DNA from 3 places in the Corynebacterium stationis genome. Region 1 is predicted to be linked to each of the others. Evidence: predicted binding sites of a transcription regulator. Region 1 holds the regulator's gene; each other region holds the start of a gene.
The links. Region 1 encodes LexA, which represses DNA repair genes until DNA is damaged. Its sites were predicted from a motif close to CGAACANNTGTTCG; they were not measured.

Region 1 (4,321 bases):
GGCAAGGTCTTTGATGCGTTCCCAGATTCCAAGGTGGTAGTTCGCACCCTTGATGCTGGTTCGGATAAGCCAATTTCTTATGCGACTTTAGACGATGAAGAAAACCCCGCCCTCGGTGTGCGCGGCCTGCGTATCGCGCGGGATAATGAATCACTGCTTACGCGCCAGCTGGATGCCATTGCCCAAGCAGCAGCACAGCGCAATGAAAAGGCTCAAACCTGGGTCATGGCTCCGATGGTCGCAACCTCGACAGAAGCACAATGGTTTGCTGAACTATGCCGCGAACGTGGTCTGGTGCCTGGCGCGATGGTGGAAGTACCGGCTGCAGCCTTGATGGCCGATACCATCATGCCACACCTAGATTTTGTCTCCATTGGTACCAATGACTTAACCCAGTACACGATGGCGGCTGACCGACTGTCGCCACAGCTGGCCTATCTGACTGACCCCTGGCAGCCAGCAGTGTTGCGTTTGATCCAGCACACCTGCATTGGCGGCGCAGATAACAACGTGCCAGTCGGAGTGTGCGGTGAAGCAGCAGCCGATCCTATCTTGGCCTGCGTGCTTGTGGGCCTGGGCGTGAACTCACTATCGGCAGCATCCACCGCCATAGCCGGTGTGGGTGCACAACTGGCTGAAGTAACCCTTGAGCAGTGCCAGGAAATGGCCGAAGCGGCCATTATGGCTCCCGGTGCACCAGAAGCACGCGAAGCAGTTCGCGCGCTGTTAGACGGCTACGCCTCTTAAGAAAGATTTAAGCAAGCAGGCATCGGGGGAGCCTGCTTGCCAAGTTACTGACTTAGCTACGCGCTAGGTCATCTACGACAACAACATCGATCTCGCGATCCCGTAGTGAATTTAAAAATATCTCTGAGGCACCGCTATCAGTGATGACAACATCAATCTCTGACAAGGAAGCGAAACTGACTAGGTAATCAGTTCCCAACTTGGAAGAGTCACACAGCACCACAACCTTGTGTGCATTGGTGACAAAAGCTGATTTAATCGCGGCCTCTTGCGCATCTGCAGTAGACAAACCGTGATCGAGCGTCAAAGCATTGGTGCCGATAAAAGCCACATCAGCGCGCAGCAGAGCCATGGTGCGCAGCGCAGTATCACCGACGACAGCCTGCGTTATGGCGCGAACCGTACCTCCGAGCAACTGCACATATTGCACCCCATTATTGGCCAAAGACAAAGCGATGGGCAGGCTATTAGAGACAATGGACAGCTGGTGTGCTGCCGGGGTTTGGCCAATGAGGTCAGCCACGGCGCTGGTGGTAGTACCCGCATCTAAAAAGATGCTGCCGGTGCCCTGCGGTAAAAACTCCATCGCTGCCCGGGCAATCGCCATCTTGGCAGTAGTAGCAGAACGCAGCCGAGAATCAAGGGTCAGCTCCGAGGTCTGGAAAGACTGGGAGGCAACAGCACCGCCGTGGACGCGATGCACAACGCCCTCACGGTCCAGCACGGCTAAATCACGACGAATAGTCTCTGCCGTAACGTCGAAGCGCTCGGACAACTCGGTGACGTTGACGCGGCCTTCAACTGCAGTCATTGAAGCAATCTGTCGGCGTCGCTCCTCAGCGTACATTTAGCATCCCTTCCCGCATTGGGCAATAGTCAATTGAAAACTAGGTCACATCGAGCCGTATCGGTATTAAACCCACGTCATGTCTACTCGGTTGGGGTGTAAGAGAGTAAGGCAAAAGCAAATGTGGATTCTTGTCCCAATTGGGGCAGTGTTGTCTCCAGAATGCCATGAAATTCAGAACTAAACACAGATCGTGCACTGTCGCCATGTCACTAATTAGAGCTATAGCCAGTACAGACGCCGGCATTCTTAACGGTCAGCGCGCTAACAGTCACCAAAGCAATGTGGGATTGTCTGTGAATGAGAGCAGAAGCAAACAACCCATTCGGGGGGGGGGGGGGCGTGACATGTCTATCCCACATTTGCCGTCAATAAAAAAAGACCGTATCCCCACTTTCGTGGAAATACGGTCAAAGATCTGCCCAAAAGCTAGATCTTGCGGATAACAGAGACGACCTTGCCCATAATCTTGGCATCATCACCTGGAATGGGGGCAAAAGCCTCATTGTGCGGAAGCAGCCACACGCCACTGGAGTCCTGGTGGAATTCCTTCACGGTGGCTTCTTCGTTGTCTAGCAAAGCTGCAACAAAGTCACCAGATTCAGCTGTTGGCTGGGAGCGGATAATGACCCAGTCGCCGTCCAAGATTGCTGCATCCTTCATGGATTCACCAACTACCTTGAGCATGTAGAGCTCACCCTTGCCTACGATGTCATCGGGCAGTGGGTAGTATGCGTCAACATTCTCTTCCGCGGTAATAGGTGCGCCAGCCGCAATACGTCCAACCACGGGAATGTAACTCACGCTGGAAGCGGTCTCGGGCAAGGCATCTTCAACTACGGGCTCTGCAGCAGGCTTGCGGCCTGGCTTCGATTCATCATCCATAGCAAATTGGCGAAGATCGACAGCGCGAGGCTTATTGGGGTCACGGCGCAAGAAGCCCTTTTGTTCGAGCTGGTTGAGCTGGTAAGCAACCGACGAAGTTGACTGCAGTCCAACCGCATCTCCGATTTCGCGAATGCTTGGTGGATATCCGCGCAGTACGACCGCGTCTTTGATGACTTCGAGAATTCGACGTTGGCGTGGTGAAAGTTCGGAAATGTCGGGCCGGGGAGTAATACCTCGGGGTTTAGCCATTTTAGCTCCTTGGATATCTAAGCCGGTATCCAAAATCTTGGGTACTGGCCGGCTTAGCTCGATTGAACTTAGAACAGTGACTGCGAGATTTTGGTAGACGGTGAAACTTGCCTGTTTTAATCGATACTCCATTTGTATCACGTTTTGCACCCATGTTCGACTATTTCGCGCCCGGTGTGGACAAAGTTTCGAAATCCTGTTATAAATCGAACATAGATAAATAATCGAACAGTTGCGCGAATAGACATCTGGAGTGTCTAGGAAGTTAGATAGTGTCACTTGCGTAACCGAAAGGATAACATCATGGCTATTGCTCTTAATCGCGGAATGCTCATTCAACTCGTTCTTCCTTGAAGTCAATCACACGCGCGGGACAAACTCCTGCTGCATCTGTGTGGGAGCCTGCAGTGCGCGAACCGCGCGTCAACCGAGTCCGAACTCTCGACTCAGTCGCTAGAACACCACAACGAAACGCTTTCGAACAGGCGCGTTCTTTCGAGTCTGTTGAGGCTTCTGAATCTATGAGTCGCTGGGAAAGCGTTCGAAGCAACCTGGCTCTCGGTGCTGTGTTCGGTGCGGCAGTATTTTCTAGCATTTTATTCGCTGGCTTTAATGCCTCAGATGAGCCAGTAACCCCTGCACCAACCGTTAGTTCTTCGTCTTTTTCCCACAGCGTGCAAACTCGCTAAAAGCTTTCCTACACCCGGGCCACATCCCAAACTGATAGACCATTTGGGTAGTCCGTAGTGGATTCGGACAGGGCAGTACACTAGTTCTAGTATTAAAACCCCTCGCACGGTTAGTACGTGTTGGGAATTCTACGTAAGGACGCTTGGTGTACTGCCCATTTTGTCATCATGAACAATCCCGTGTCATTGACTCTCGTGTCATCGATGCCGGCTCATCAATCCGCCGGCGCCGCGAATGCGCATCATGTCGCGGTCGATTTACCACCATTGAAAAAGCCATCCTTCTAGTGGTCAAACGCAATGGCTTAGCAGAGCCCTTTAGCAGCGATAAACTTATCCGCGGTGTTCGCCGAGCATGCCAGGGTCGCGATGTTAGCGATGATGCGCTCAAGCGCTTAGCGCAAGAAGTAGAAGAGCGCGTGCGCAGTCACGGCAGTTCCCAGGTCAATGCCAACGACATTGGTTTAGCGATCTTGGATCCACTGCGTGACCTCGATGAGGTTGCTTACCTGCGCTTTGCATCTGTGTATAAATCTTTCGACAGCGCCGATGATTTCGAATCTGAAATTCGACTTATGCGTCGGCGTGAGCGCGACGTCTAAGCCGAATCGGGATTTCTTAGAGTTTGTCTACAGCCTTTTGAATCCGCCGCAGGGATACGGCATGCGCAGTGCCAAGGCGCTGCGCAAAAAGGGAGACACGCAGCTCTTGTATCATCCAGCGAATAGCTTTGACCTCGCGTGAGCGGGCTCGACCAGCTGGCAGATTACGCAGCTTATTGTCCAAGTAGGCATTGGCACTGTCGATCTCTGCCTGACGGTCAGCATCCTTGTCTGGGTCATGGCCCATTTCTTCCAAGCGGATGAGCATTGCTTGCAAATAGCGGGGGAGATGCCGCAAG
Region 2 (4,321 bases), 660 kb from region 1:
CAACCAGCTCCATCAGGCTCATCCCGGGCAGCGCGGGTGCTTCAGTAATAGTTAGCCCCGGCAGCATGCCCTCACGTTCCGTTGCCGCCACGCGCGCATTCCATAACGCTTGCCGGCGACTTAGCCCAAAGCAATCCAACGCGCCCGCTTTTGCCAGTGCCTCCAAATTCGCCGTGTTCAAATCAGCCCGGCGCGCTAAATCCGCCATGTCCTTATACGGCGCATTCTCTTCAATCCGATCAGTGACTTTGCTCAGTCCTTGCACAAGGTTGAGGCCTACGCGAATGGCAAAAGCACCATCTGAGTGCGCTTCGAGGCGAGCCTCGGTGCCAGAGGCGTTGACATCGACAGGCAAAATGCGCACCCCATGCCGACGGGCATCCTGAATAAGCGACTGCGGCGAGTAAAACCCCATGGGCTGCGCGCGCAGCAAACCCACGCAGAACTCCGCCGGGTAATAGTGCTTAAACCATGCCGAGAAATACACCAGGGAGGCAAAAGACTGCGCGTGCGATTCGGGGAAGCCATAGGCCGCAAACGCCACAATCTTATTCCACAAGGTCAAGGCGACCTCGCCCTCAATCTGGTTGGTCTCCCACAAACCAGTAAAAAAGCGCTGGCGCAAGGCATCCATACGCTCTGGGGAGCGTTTCGACCCCATCGCGCGGCGTAGCTCGTCGGCTTCGGCGCCGGTAAAGCCGGCGGCATCGACAGCAATCTGCATCAGTTGTTCCTGAAACAGCGGAATACCTAAGGTCTTACCCAAGGACTTCTCCAACACCGGATGGTCATAGCTCACCTCTTCTTCCCCATTGCGTCGGCGCAGATACGGGTGCACCGAACCACCTTGGATGGGGCCGGGACGAATCAGGGCAACTTCCACCACTAGGTCAAAAAAGCGGCGGGGTTTAAGACGCGGCAGGGTTGCTAGCTGCGCGCGGGATTCGACTTGGAAGACACCCACGGCATCGGCACGCGACAACATCGCGTAAACCTCCGGGTCCGCAAGGTCCAGCTCCCAGAGATTGATGGTCTTGCCGCGGGTTTCTTTCACCAAGTCCACCATGTGGTGAATAGCTTCGAGCATGCCTAAGCCCAGCAGGTCGAATTTCACCAGCCCGGCTGCGGCACAGTCGTCTTTATCCCACTGCAGCACCGAACGATTATCCATGCGCGCCCACTCCATGGGCACGACATCGGCAATCGGGCGGTCGCATAAGACCATGCCGCCCGAGTGAATACCTAAATGTCGCGGCTGGCCACGAAATTGCTCGGCGAGGTGGGAGACGTCTTCGGGAGGATCCGCAATACCTTTCGACCACGCATCGCCGGCGCCTTGTGGGTAGCCCAAGGCACGCGCGGCATCGCGAAGCGCACCCTTGCGGCGGTAGGTAATCACATTCGCTACCTGCGCCGCACGGTCGCGGCCGTAGAAATCATAGACGTACTGGATGACTTCTTCCCGGCGACCGGATTCGATATCAACATCAATATCGGGCGGGCCATCGCGGTCCGGGGAAAGGAAACGTTCAAACAGCAGCTGCGCGGAAATCGGCTCTGCATTAGTAATGCCGAGGACAAAACACACCACGGAGTTCGCCGCAGAGCCACGGCCTTGGCACAAGATACTGTTGCGGGAACAAAAATCCACGATATCGGTGACAATCAGGAAATAGCCGGGAAAGCCTAGCTTTTCGATGACCCCCAGCTCATGCTCAATCTGCCTCTTCGCCTTGTTCCACGACTTTGGGTGCGCGCGGTATCGCCGCGGGGCACGCTGGGCGACCATCTCGCGTAGCCAGCTCATCTCATCAAAGCCTTCGGGTACCCCGCAGTGCGGTAGATTCGGGGCGAGTGCATCCCAGGTAAAGGCGCATGCTCGGGCAAGCTCAACAGTAAAGGCGATTTCCTCAGCGCGGTCGGGCATAAGCATGCGCATCTGCTCGCCTGAGCGCAGCCACTGCGCCCCCATGGGGTGTTGGGTAGATTCTGCTTGTTCCAAAGACTCCCGGCGAAAAAGCGCGTGCTTTGCCGCAGCCAGGCGCGCATCCTTTCGCGTCGCGGCAGCCGGCAGCGCGGTAGCAATCGCGCACAGCTGATGTCGCGCGCGCATGGCATCTACTATGTCGTGGTGGTCAGTATCTTCTGGTCTTAGCGTCGCAGCGTATTCCAGCACCACATTCTCAGCGCCGAAATCCGCTATCAGCCCATCAACCTCATCGGCCCACTCATACCCAACGACAATGACGCACTCCTCGCCTAAGTGTTCGGCAACTTCCGCAAGCGGAGGATAACGCACTTCATCTTTTTCACCCGTCGCCATCCGCGCCTGCGCCACCAGTCGCGATAGACGCCGATACCCTTCTGGCCCACGCGCGATCGCAAGCAGACCTTTGCCGATGGACAGCTCCACTCCATAGACCGTCGGCAGCCCACGCAAAGCGGCAGCTTCAGCAAATTTCATCAGGCCATAAAAGCCATCACGATCCACCACCGCTAAAGCTTCTAACCCCAGTTCAACTGCCCTATCCACCATCTCTTCCGGTTCGGAAGCACCGGCCAAGAAGGAGTAGCATGAGATGGCATGTAGTTCCGCAAAAGGTACTTGAGATTGAGTCTTAGGGCGGCGCGGGGTGGCGTCGATAAGCTGTGGCGAATCGTCATAAACCCGCACGGGAGTAGGTCCTAGCCGGCCGGATAAAATCCTTTCAATGCGCGACCAAGACAGCTGACTTCCGCCGTTGAACCTCATAGCGAAAACACTACACCCGATACGAACGCCTGTTCTAATCGCCAAGAAACGAGCAGCCTTTTCGTGACAGCCAGCAGGCGCCTTAGCAAAAAGTACCGAGAAACAGTGCGGTCTATTAATATTCAGCAGCGTGAAAATTGCTATATAAGCTGGTTACAGGCAGCGAAAACACCTATTTCAACCATCGTGAATAAAACGTCGAATAGACAAAGCGGTTCGCTAGTTGTTAATTTCAATCCAGCAATAAACCAATAATCCCTGTTACCACAACCTCCGTTTTGAAAAGAAAGACGTAATAAACATGCAGATTCGTCGCGTACTAGCCGCTACCTCGGCAGCAGTTATCGCTGCAACTGGCCTGGTTGCCTGCTCCTCTGATTCCTCCGACTCCGCTTCCGGCGATTCCGAGTCCGCAGAGCAAGACGGCCCAATCCGCGTAGGCACCACCGATGCCGCCAAGAAGGCATGGGCTGCGCTGGAAGAGGCAGCTGAAGCTGAAGGCATCGATATCGAAATCGAGAACTTCGCTGACTACTCCACCCCTAACCAGGCTTTGGAACAGGGCCAGCTGGACACCAACAACTTCCAGCACCTGAAGTTCCTGGCTGAGTACAACGTCGGCAACGACTCGGATCTGACCCCAATCGTGGCCACCGAAATCATTCCTTTGGCACTGTTTTGGAAGGACCACGACTCCATCGACGGCATTGAGGGCGAATCCATCGCTATCCCGAATGACCCATCCAACCAGGGTCGCGCCATCAACGTTCTGGTCCAGGCTGACCTGATCACCTTGAAGGAAGAGGGTCTGGTTACCCCAACCCCAGCTGACATCGACACCGAGGCTTCCAAGGTTCAGATCACCCCAGTTGACGCTGCACAGACCCCATCCGCTTACGGCGAGGGCACCCCAGCAATCATCAACAACTCCTTCTTAGACCGCGCAGGCATTGACCCTAACCTGGCTGTCTTCCAAGACGATCCAAACTCCCCAGAGGCTGAGCCTTACATCAACGCTTTCGTAGTCCGCGCAGAAGACGCAGACAACGAGACCATCAAGAAGTTGGCTGAACTCTGGCACTCCCCAGAAGTCCAGGCTGCTGTCGATGAAGATGCCAAGGGCACTTCCGTTCAGGTAGAGCGCACTCAGGAAGAGCTGCAAGAAATCTTGGACCGCCTCGAAGAAGCAGAGCGCAACAGCTAAGATTTCTTAAGTACACATCGAACACCCCGTCGGCGAATCGCGCTTGACGGGGTTTCCAACTGAAATGAGTAAAGCCATGAGCACTGTTGGAACGCGGGTAGAATTCCGCAATCTCACCAAGGTTTTCAAACAGAAAAAAGCTGAGATTAAAGCACTAGACAATGTTTCGCTGACCGTTGAGGCAGGCGAAATCATGGGCATTATCGGCTATTCCGGTGCCGGTAAGTCCACGCTGGTGCGCATGATTAATGGACTGGATCAGCCGTCTTCGGGCAGCGTGTTACTGGACGGCACCGACATCGCGAAGATGCCGGAGTCTAAATTGCGCGGAATTCGTAAGAATATCGGTATGATTTTCCAACAGT
Region 3 (4,321 bases), 210 kb from region 1:
ACCGAAATCAGCTTGTAGACAAAAACCCCGATGGTGACGTTATCGCCGACCAGACGCGTAACACCCTCGCCCAGCCACAAGTGCAGCGGGCCATAAGGGGTAGTGGTATTGCGCCAGTCCTGGGATACCTCCAACAAGAATGGGCCAGGGTTAACCGCCGGGCCTTCCGTATAAGGATCAAAGCCATCGCGCACCATCGCGCCTTGCATGAGGTAGGAATATACGTCCCGGGAGGACAGTGGCGCAGCCAAGAGCAACGGGGCAATCCATGCCCACATTGTTGTGCGCATTTTCGCAAAAGCTGTTTCATCCACCTGCGCCGAGGGCACAGGGCGGGCTGCTAAAGAAAATTTTGGCGGAGTCGAGGAGGTATCAACCACACCGGTGTTGCGTCGCACGCTGGAGCTGATGAGAAACTTGCCGGCCAAAATCCATGCTGCAATGAGCGCAAACATGCCCACCCAGAATAAAGTCATGCCGATATTACGCCCATGACCGGCAGAGACCACGCTGATATTGAGGGCTTCTAGAATACCGCCGCGATTGCGCGTCGCACCACCTGCATACGACGCAAGGGTGAGCACGATTGTGCCCGCAACACCAAGGGCAAGGGCACTGGGCAGTTTGATAGTCATTGCTTGCTTGACCATGTAAAGATCCTATTTTGCTCGTGCGGTGGACTTGATAGCCAAAGAACGCAGGAGCTCCGTTACCTCGGAATTTACATTCGCGGCAGCAAGGTACTCCAGGCCAGACTGGGTAAGAGCATCAATGCGCTGCTCAATTTCTTCAGACGCCCCAGAGTCTTCAATCATCTGCGACATCTTCGACAACACGCTTGGATCGTCAGTCGCGCCAAGATTTTCGCGCAAGAACTTTGCGGTGGGTGGATCCTGTTCATCGGCACGCTGCAAGGCAATTGCCATCAGTACCGTTCGCTTGCCCTCGCGCAGATCATCACCAGCTGGCTTGCCGGTAACCTGGGGGTCTCCAAAGACACCTAGCTGGTCATCACGAAGCTGGAAAGCGATGCCGATATCGCGACCGTAGCCTCTAAAGGCATCGATTAGCTTGTCTGATGCCCCCGCGATAGCGGCACCCAAATGCAGCGGACGTTCGATAGTGTACGCAGCGGTTTTGAAACGGTTAACCGAATCAGACAGCTCCACCGACTCAATGGCTGCGGCCTCTAGTGACACGTCCAAGAGCTGCCCGCCGATGACCTCAGTGCGCATGGCTCGCCATGGCTCACGAGCCCGTTGTATGGCAGCCTGCGAAATACCGGAGTCTAAGAACATATCCTCGGCCCAAACCAAAGACATATCACCAATCAAAATTGCAGCTGAGCGGCCGAAATCAGCAGAATCTCCCGTCCAGCCCAGCGCACGATGCTGTGCTTCTACCGCGCGGTGCACCGTGGGATTGCCGCGGCGGGTATCGGAGGCATCCACGATGTCATCGTGGATCAGTGCACACGACTGAATGAATTCCAAAGAAGAAGCAGCGCGCAGGACCGCCTGGGGAGCTTCTGAACCTAACAACCCATCAGCGGCCACGAAGCCGGCCCATGCATAGAGAGGGCGGATGCGCTTGCCGCCGTCGAGCACGAAGCGCTCTAGATGCTCAATAGCTTCGGTGACAGGTTTTCCAATTTGTGCGAGCTGAGGCTCCCGGGCTTTCAAAAAAGAGGAGAGTTCAGCACGAACGTGCTTGGGAATCTCGGCTATAGGAAGTTGGGAGAAATCCTCAGAATTATTCATGGCCTTTAGCCTACCTTTAGCATTCCCGACATTAAGAAAGCGGTAGCGGCAATTTCAAGATGGCAAAGGGGCGTTCATCGCCGGGGTAGCGGTACTGGCGGATGACGTCTGTAAAACCCATTGACCGATACAGACTAAAAGCACGGTTAGATTCATTGGGGACTTCAGGCGTGGAAAGCAAAGCCCATTTGCCCGGCGCATTCCACAACAATTCAACCAGGAGCTGTCTGCCCAAGCCATGGCCCTGCATCCGTGGAAGCACGTGGACTTCCGCAACCTCGAAGTAGCTGCGAAGCATCTCGACTTCTTCCGCGGATAATTCGCCTTTCTTACGCAGCGCGAGGCGTAGTTGGCGGTCCCACCACGAATCCGGAGTGCCAATAAAACCGTAGGCAACGCCGATAACTCCAGTCGCGTCTTCAGCGATCAGTGCAGTGAAACCGGGTCGAATAACCTCACGCCGCCAGGAAAATACCCGGCCTTCACGAATGGCGGGGTCATAGCCCATGGCACTGATGTAGATATCCACCAAGGAGTCGGCGTTGAGCGCGAACTCCTGTGGTGAGAGACGGCGGATTGTTAAAGACACAGTCTCTATCTAACAAAACTTTTACTTGTAATGGGTGAGATTGCCCCTGTTGAAGGGAAAAGAGTTGGGACGGTTGCGTCTTGATCGAACATGAACCCGCTGTGGTGTTCGAAAACTTGCAGCGCTGTGTGCATTAGAAACCTTTTCATTGTCGAACATGTGAGCTATAATGTGGGCATGGATGTACGAAGCGGGTTCTAAAGTAAGGCACATAAACACACGGGTTATATCGCAAGCAATAGCGTGAAGGAGGCAAAGCGATGGGACAGGTAATTTCTGCAACAGCTCGACGGGTTCAGCGACAGGGTGGCCAAGGCTCCAAGCGTCAGCGTTTTCTGACCCAGGCCGCGCTTTTGCTTGCTGATGCCCGTGCGGATGCGGCGAATGGACGGACGGATCAGGCGTTGGAGAAGGCATATCAGGCTGGGCTGCGCACAGCTGGCGCCTGTGTGGCAGCTTCCGCAACCGTTTCTAAGCGTCGCCGCTTGCCGACTTCTGCGTGGGATCAATTGAGCCTAGTGGGGGCAGAGGAAGAGGAATGGGCAGATTCTTTCCGTGCTTACTCTCGGACGCGCTCGCGCCTAGCGTCCGGTATTGACCGAGAGGTCGCGGACAAGGTTGTATTTGACCTGATGGACTTGGCGGCTCGCTTTTTGGAAATGGCTGAGACTGGCACTCACGACTTTGATGGAGTCGGTGGCCAAGCGGCATAGGTCTAGTTGCTGCCGAAGTGTGGCGATAATCGTTTGAAAAGGTGACATAGGAAACTGCAACCGCGGGAACTAACTGGTTATTGTGTGCGTTGTATTAGGTAGAACAGGAAATATTGTCACCGAATTGATGATCGGCTGCAGCGATGGCTCGGTTATACTGAAGGTAAACATAGGGTGGCGATTTGCTGAGATAGTTGATACGTAACTTTTTAGCCCGGACTTATTGGAGGAACAGTGTCTCTTTCAGAGCAAGAGCAGCGCGCACTTCGCGAAATTGAGAAGTCCCTGCTTGCTGAGGATCCCAACTTCGGGGCCTCCGTGTCCAGTGCCTCTTCATTTGGTGGCTCCGGCGGTGCCGTAACCCTGCGCGGTGTAGCGCTTGTGGTTGTCGGTTTGGTGATGCTGGTGGGCGGCGTTGCATTGGCGCAGACAAGCTTGTGGTTCGTGCTGCTTTCCATTGCTGGATTCCTAGTCATGTTCGGTGCAGGAGTTTGGATGCTTCGCGGTTCTGGAGATGGTTCCGCGCGTTCTTCTGGGAAGAAATCCAAGTCCGGTGGAGCGGGCTCTGCGAAAGACAGTGGCGCTGCGAGCAAATTAGAAGAAAACTTCCGTCGCCGATTTGAAGAGCGCTAGACACAAGTAGCACTCATTGCCTTAACGGGGTGCGCCCCAGCCGTAGATCCGGCTGGGGCGCACCTCGTTTTGTTTTGCCTTTTTATAATCTCCCACTTTCACCCACCTCAAATCCCCACTATCACCCACCCTGCGCCCAGACAGGGTTCTAGAGTTGCCCGCCCGGCGAGTGGGTTAGTGGGGATCTTCTTTTGTGTGCCAAAATGCCTGTTCGTGTGAGTGAATCGGGGAGAAAGTGGATTAAGCAAACACATTTGTTATTGGTGCAATTGTTGATGATGGGGTAATAGTTGTGTGTTTTGGGTGTGGCTAGAAGTGTTTTGGGGAAATCTCCCCACCAAATTTACAGCTGTTGAACTGCGGTTATGGTTAAAAGTAGAGATAGCTTGCGTGTAAAACTGTTGAAGGTGGGGGAAAGTGGGGTAGAGTGGGGCGCAGCGGGTTAGAAGTGGTGAGAATCTAGCATTCACACCGCTTCATATTCGTGAAGAGGAAACCGGTGTGGTTAAGCAAGGAAGGTGGACCGGGATGTTTCTCGGAACCTACACTCCGAAGCTTGATGACAAAGGTCGACTAACCCTTCCGGCGAAGTTTCGTGATGAGCTAGCTGGAGGGCTGATGGTGAC

Region 2: the regulator LexA is predicted to act here: its motif matches at 2,775-2,788, upstream of CSTAT_RS02830 (error-prone DNA polymerase).
Region 3: the regulator LexA is predicted to act here: its motif matches at 2,502-2,515, upstream of CSTAT_RS04750 (SAV_6107 family HEPN domain-containing protein).

Annotation. Positions count from the first base shown of each region.
Region 1 is NZ_CP009251.1:1,228,135-1,232,455, forward strand. It holds gene ptsP (phosphoenolpyruvate--protein phosphotransferase) at 1-747, shown strand, start outside; gene CSTAT_RS05745 (DeoR/GlpR family DNA-binding transcription regulator) at 800-1,594, opposite strand; gene lexA (transcriptional repressor LexA) at 2,024-2,731, opposite strand; gene nrdR (transcriptional regulator NrdR) at 3,567-4,022, shown strand; gene hrpA (ATP-dependent RNA helicase HrpA) at 4,039-4,321, opposite strand, start outside.
Region 2 is NZ_CP009251.1:563,855-568,175, reverse strand. It holds gene CSTAT_RS02830 (error-prone DNA polymerase) at 1-2,752, opposite strand, end outside; gene CSTAT_RS02825 (MetQ/NlpA family ABC transporter substrate-binding protein) at 3,054-3,956, shown strand; gene CSTAT_RS02820 (methionine ABC transporter ATP-binding protein) at 4,033-4,321, shown strand, end outside.
Region 3 is NZ_CP009251.1:1,014,957-1,019,277, forward strand. It holds gene CSTAT_RS04735 (alpha-(1->6)-mannopyranosyltransferase A) at 1-650, opposite strand, end outside; gene CSTAT_RS04740 (polyprenyl synthetase family protein) at 660-1,760, opposite strand; gene CSTAT_RS04745 (GNAT family N-acetyltransferase) at 1,792-2,349, opposite strand; gene CSTAT_RS04750 (SAV_6107 family HEPN domain-containing protein) at 2,610-3,062, shown strand; gene CSTAT_RS04755 (DUF3040 domain-containing protein) at 3,297-3,695, shown strand; gene mraZ (division/cell wall cluster transcriptional repressor MraZ) at 4,224-4,321, shown strand, end outside.